2 linked regions of the Flectobacillus major DSM 103 genome follow. The main gene of each other region encodes a partner of the protein of the gene in region 2 in a complex. Links are inferred from orthologs where the notes say so. Each region holds a gene or a part of one and is shown on either strand. Other genes may lie near its edges.

Evidence for each region.
Region 1: the proteins of metK (region 2) and groL are in contact, whole or in part, in a cryo-EM structure (PDB 8P4O), measured with the Escherichia coli proteins. The link is inferred for Flectobacillus major DSM 103 from one-to-one orthologs.

Annotation. Positions count from the first base shown.
Region 1 is NZ_KE386491.1:2,557,334-2,560,659, forward strand. Bases 203-3,194 are described here. They hold groL (chaperonin GroEL), read left to right. Parts: upstream 203-881; coding sequence 882-2,507; downstream 2,508-3,194. Other genes in these bases: FLEMA_RS68855 (co-chaperone GroES), read left to right, coding at 491-769; FLEMA_RS68865 (protein NO VEIN domain-containing protein), read left to right, coding at 3,059-3,194. Outside these bases: more of FLEMA_RS68865, read left to right, coding at 3,195-3,326.
Region 2 is NZ_KE386491.1:684,257-687,575, forward strand. Bases 115-3,099 are described here. They hold metK (methionine adenosyltransferase), read left to right. Parts: upstream 115-969; coding sequence 970-2,229; downstream 2,230-3,099. Other genes in these bases: FLEMA_RS0104685 (lycopene cyclase family protein), read left to right, coding at 115-860; hpf (ribosome hibernation-promoting factor, HPF/YfiA family), read right to left, coding at 2,382-2,738. In the rest of the region: more of FLEMA_RS0104685, read left to right, coding at 1-114; FLEMA_RS0104700 (VRR-NUC domain-containing protein), read right to left, coding at 3,154-3,319. UniProt on the Escherichia coli protein: Catalyzes the formation of S-adenosylmethionine (AdoMet) from methionine and ATP.

The sequences.
Region 1 (3,326 bases), 1.9 Mb from region 2 along the record:
CGGAAAATCTCAAAAGTATGACACATACGTTTTTGAACCTCTGATAACAAAAGTGGTAAGGATGTCAAACTCTGATAAATGATTACTTTTTTTACTTAAAGTTATTATTTCAAACGAAAAAAGCAAGAAATCCTCCCGATTTTATCCAATAACAGCCATACCCCGATACAAGCAGACACCCATTCAATGACACTTTTATTGTTTTGCCAAACCAAAGCCTCATTCATGCCCCATTAACAACCTTTATTTTGACCAATTTGTCATAAATTAAGTACAAAAAAGCAGACAAAAATGCTTAGAGGGTAAGGCAAAAAAGATAAAAACCGATAATTTGTCAGTAGAAACTGACAATATTTCAGTTTATGGGGCAGTGGCACAAAAAATGTTACTAAAGAAGTAGTCAGTTAAGCCTTGTCAAAAGTTCAGACAACCGTTTGGCTGGCTCTGACCTAAAATTTAAACAACAAAAAATAACTCTTACAAAAACAAAATGTCAACAGTAAGTATCAAACCATTAGCTGATAGAGTTCTAGTTGAACCAGCAGCAGCAGAAGAAAAAACTGCATTCGGAATTATCATTCCTGACACCGCAAAAGAAAAGCCACAAAAAGGAACAGTTGTAGCAGTAGGTGCCGGCAAAAAAGATGAGCCGATGACTGTTAAAGTTGGCGATACTGTATTGTACGGCAAGTACTCAGGCACTGAAATCGCAGTAGAAGGAAAAGATTATTTAATCATGCGTGAAAGCGATATTTTCGCAATTGTTTAATTTTCGCATCAAGCTTTAGGCACTAAGCCCTAAACATTTTTTCAAAGTTTTATTATTCTAACATTGCAGAAAGCATTTGGCCTACTGCATATAGCATAAAAACATAACAACAATGGCAAAGGAATTATTTTTTGACACAGACGCTCGTGACAAACTAAAAAGAGGCGTTGACACTTTAGCAAACGCAGTAAAAGTTACATTAGGACCAAAAGGCCGTAACGTAATCATTGATAAAAAATTTGGTTCTCCTACTATCACTAAAGATGGTGTATCGGTAGCAAAAGAAATCGAATTGGAAGATGCAGTTGAAAACATGGGTGCTCAATTGGTAAAAGAAGTAGCTTCTAAAACTGCTGACCAAGCTGGTGATGGTACTACTACTGCAACTGTATTGGCTCAGGCTATCTATACAATCGGTTCTAAAAACGTAGCTGCTGGTGCAAATCCAATGGATTTGAAACGTGGTATCGACAAAGCTGTTACTGCGGTTGTAGGTTCTTTGAAATCTCAATCTAAAGCTATCGAAACTTCAAACCAAATCGCTCAAGTTGCTACTATCTCTGCTAACTCTGACGCTGAAATTGGTAACATGATTGCTAACGCGATGGACAAAGTGGGTCGTGAAGGTGTAATCACTGTTGAAGAAGCTCGTGGTACTGAAACTGAAGTTAAAACTGTAGAAGGTATGCAGTTTGACCGTGGTTATTTGTCTCCATACTTCGTAACAAACACTGAGAAAATGGAAGCTGAATTAGAGCGTCCGTTCATCTTGATTTCTGAGAAGAAAGTATCTTCAATGAAAGAATTGTTACCAGTATTGGAAGGTGTTGCTCAAACTGGTCGTCCTTTGTTGATTATCGCTGAAGATGTTGACGGTGAGGCTTTGGCTACTTTGGTAGTAAACAAAATCCGTGGTGCATTGAAAGTTGCTGCTGTTAAAGCACCAGGTTTCGGTGACCGTCGTAAAGCTATGTTGGAAGACATCGCTATCTTGACTGGTGGTACTGTAATTTCAGAAGAGCGTGGTTTCAAATTAGAGCACGCTACTATCGAATATTTAGGACAAGCTGAAAAAATCATCATCGATAAAGACAACACAACTGTTGTAAACGGTGTTGGTTCTTCAGATGGTATCCAAGCTCGTGTAAACCAAATCAAAGCTCAAATCGAGAACACTACTTCTGATTATGACCGTGAGAAATTGCAAGAACGTTTGGCTAAGTTGTCAGGTGGTGTTGCTATCCTTTACATCGGTGCTGCTACTGAAGTAGAAATGAAAGAGAAAAAAGACCGTGTTGACGATGCTTTACACGCAACTCGCGCTGCTGTAGAAGAAGGTATCGTTGCAGGTGGTGGTGTAGCATTAATCCGTGCTATCTCTTCATTGGACGGTTTGAAAGGTGAAAACGATGACCAAACTACTGGTATCAACATCATCCGTCAGGCTATCGAAGCTCCATTAAGAACAATCGTTTCTAACGCAGGTGGTGAAGGTTCTGTTGTAATCAACGCAGTGAAAGCTGGCGAAGGTGACTACGGTTACAACGCTCGTGAAGATAAATTCGAGAATATGTTGGAAGCAGGTATTATCGACCCTACTAAAGTTACGCGTTTGGCTCTTGAAAACGCAGCTTCAATTGCAGGCTTGTTGTTGACAACTGAATGTGTAATTGCTGACAAACCAGCGGCAGAAGCTCCAGCTATGCCTCACGGTGGCGGAATGGGCGGAATGATGTAATCATCAATTTCTGCTTACAAAGCAAAGGCCTCTTTCTACGGAAAGAGGCCTTTTTTTATTGAGTGATTTAGTAGGGGTAGTTTCATTTTTCAGAAAATTATGTGTTCTAAAATGTAGTATAAAAGTATTTTTATACCTACCCTTACATTTAGTCATATTGAAGTAAAATGGATATATTATATACCTAATATTGAGTAATGCTTTGAATTCTTTCATTATAAGATGAATATTTGGCTAATAAATAACGAAGCTGTTTAAACTTTTTTAAAAACATACTTTATTGATTAATTCTTAGCCTTACTTTTTGTCTTGATACAAAAAGTAACCGCAGCGGCGGCCGCAAAAAAATCAAGAATTTATAAACTCGCTGTGCTCAAACAGTATAAATTCATTGCTGACGCAAGTAATTTTATGAAAGTTTAAACAGCTTCAACAAATACAACTGAATGTTAATTTGTAAATTGCACATTAATCAAAAATCTTTTGGAATAAGAAAGTCCGTATTCAAATAAATTATTGACAATCAATAGTTTAATTTTACACTTTAATCTATGAATAATAAAGGAAACAAACACGAAAACTATGAAATCCTAAACCTATTAGGTTATGGATTAGCTAAATTTGACAATGAGTTTATCAAAGAATTTGGTTTTGAAACTAAACTTTCATTTTTTGAGTACTTTGTTGAATTGGGACTAGTTGAAACAGGAAGTGTCGTAAAAAATAGAATGGATTTATTTGACCCTTTTTTTAACAATAATAGAAAAGGTTGGTGGCAAAAAGGCGATGCTTATATTCATAGAAAATTATTGATTGATA
Region 2 (3,319 bases):
TGGTTGAGCAAGTTACGGGCAAAGAGCCTATTGGAGGTATCGTAAAAACACAGCAAGGTACATTTATAGCTCAAAAAATGGTATTTGATAGTACATTCCGCTTGCCTTATACCAATTGGCATTACAGCCAGATGTTACAGCACTTTAAGGGCTGGGTTATAGAAACTAACGAAGAGGTATTTGATATAGAAAAACCTACTATGTTTGATTTTAGAATAGACCAGCACAACGAATGTCGTTTTGTATATGTTTTACCTCAATCTACCCGAAAAGCATTAGTAGAGTTTACGATTTTCTCAGATAATTTACTGGAAGATACTATTTATGAGCAACATTTGAAGGCCTATATTCAGGAGTTTTTAAAGATTGAAAAATATCAAATTCATGAGGTTGAAAATGGTATTATTCCGATGTCGGACGAACCTCACGTACAAATCCCATTTCCGTATGTAATACGCATAGGTACATCGGGGGGCTATGTCAAAGCCTCGACAGGTTATAGTTTCAGCCGAACCCAACGCAAGCTAAAACAGTTAGTTGCCGAATTAGAACAAGTAAATGGCGATTTTGATACTTTTGACTATCAAAAAGAAAGTTGGTTTTTTCCTGAATATGCAGCCACATGGAAAGACTACCTAGACAGTGTATTGCTAGACGTAATGCTCAAAAAACGCCATAGTGCCAAAGATATATTTACCCGATTATTTAGTAAAAACAAACCATCACAAATATTAAAATTCTTAGATGAAGACACCCGCCTAGAAGATGACATCGCTATAATGAGAACCGTTCCAATAATTCCTTTTATTATTTCGGCTGTAGCAGTTTTTTTTAGGAAATTATGGTATTATTTAAGATAATTTATCTATAATCTACTTGACATTAAAGCCAAATTGTCATTTAGAAATATTAGTTGTAGCTTTGTGAAACAATTCCTGAGAAATTTCAAAATTAAATTTTTTTTTAGAAATGGCATATCTTTTCACCTCTGAGTCAGTTTCTGAAGGACACCCAGATAAAGTTGCTGACCAAATATCAGACGCCCTTATTGACAATTTTATGGCGTTTGACCCTTCTTCTAAAGTAGCTTGCGAAACATTAGTTACAACAGGTCAGGTTGTTTTGGCAGGTGAAGTAAAAACAAATACTTACTTAGATGTACAAAGTATTGCACGTGAGGTTATCCGTAAAATAGGGTACACTAAGTCAGAATATATGTTTGAAGCAAATTCTTGTGGAATTCTTTCGGCTATTCACGACCAATCTGCAGATATTAACCAAGGCGTTGAACGTACCAATCCTGAAGATCAAGGTGCTGGTGACCAAGGCATGATGTTTGGTTATGCAACCAAAGAAACCGAAAACTATATGCCATTGGCATTGGATTTGGCTCACAAAATCTTGCAAGAGCTTTCTTATATTCGCAACAACGAGCCAGAATTGATTGGTTATTTGCGTCCAGATGCAAAGTCTCAGGTTACTATTGAATATTCTGACAACAATGTTCCTCAAAGAATCGACACCATTGTTGTTTCTACTCAGCACGATGACTTTGCTGAAGATGAAGTGATGTTGGCTAAAATCAAGAGCGATTTAGTAAACATTGTGATTCCAAGAGTAAAAGCTAAATTAAGCGAAGAATTGCAAGCTTTGTTTAGCGATGCTATTACGTACCATATCAACCCAACTGGTAAATTTGTAATTGGTGGTCCACACGGAGATACAGGTTTGACTGGCCGTAAAATTATCGTAGATACTTACGGTGGCAAGGGCGCTCATGGTGGTGGTGCATTCTCTGGAAAAGACCCTTCTAAAGTAGACCGTTCGGCGGCTTATGCTACTCGTCACGTTGCCAAAAACTTGGTAGCTGCTGGCTTATGCGATGAGGTTTTGGTTCAAGTTTCTTATGCTATTGGTGTTGCTAAGCCTTGTGGCGTATATGTCAATACTTATGGTACTGCTAAAGTTGATTTAACCGACGGCGAAATTGCTCGTAAAGTAGAAGAAATTTTTGATATGCGTCCGTATTTCATTGAGCAAAGATTGAAATTAAGAAATCCAATTTACTCAGAAACAGCCGCTTATGGCCACATGGGACGTAAAAACGAGGTAGTTACAAAAACATTCAAATCGCCAGATGGCAGCGTAATCGAGAAAGAAGTAGAATTATTTACTTGGGAAAAACTAGATTATGTAGATGCAGTAAAGGCTAAATTTGATTTGGCATAATATCGTTTTTGATTTTTATTAGAAAAGGGAGGCTTCATAAGGTGCCTCCTTTTTTATTGTTACGAGCCATACACCTACATAGAGCATAAAAAAACGCCCATATTAGAATATAATATAGGCGTTTTGTACTTTACTTATCATTGAAATAAACACTAACTCTCTGTAGTCATAGATAAGTCCAAAATTACTTGGCGACTTCCTACGGATTTTTCTTTTATTTTTTCTTTAAATCGTTTGAGTTGAATTTTTAGAGCTTCGATGGCGATATCCATAGCCTCTTCAAAAGTTGTTGCCATCTCCCTTACAAATAATGTAGCTCCGGGTAAGCTAATTTTCACTTCTAACGTTTTGCCTTTTACCTTCGTGCTTTCCCCTTTGTCGAGTTTAAGGAAAACTTCCCCTCCTGTGATTCGGTCGTAAAACGTATCCAATTTATTTAATTTTGATTGGATAAACTCCAGCAGCTTTCTGTCTGCGTCGAAGTGAATTGAATGCACCTGTAATTTCATACGCACTCGTTGTTTAAGGTTAAAAGATAATTTTACTCCCAGCTAAACCCACCAATGAGTTTGATTGAACAGATTTACCTGCATGCTCCTTCGAGTGTAGCTGAGTACGGAAGATAAAACTGTTGCCCAAGTTTGGAGCCTGAAACTAGCGTATACATGCTTTTATGGATAAGCTAACTTCTGCCCAGCTCCAAACTAAATTTAGTTATAAAAGCCCTATCATTTAGACAGGGCTTTAGAACGTTTCGGGCGATTTCCTTAATTAAACTTAGCGATTATTTTTGGTATATCCAAGCCCCATTGGAAGATTCTTTGAATAATCAAAGCCGAAATATGGTTATATACGCCAATAGCCCTATAAGTGTTAGAATTATCCAAATTGTGTTAAATAGACATTAAATTTTGTTAAAAATACTTATTCTGAGCTATCTTCAAGGGGTTTTTGCCATTCTATTCTGAGTACTTTTGCTCGTAAATTGATGGTTTCAAAGAACTTGAGCCAATACAATTGTTGGTTTGAAAGGCTATCAGTTGGCGACTTTACCTCGATAAACTGATACTCGGCATCGTCCCATATCAAA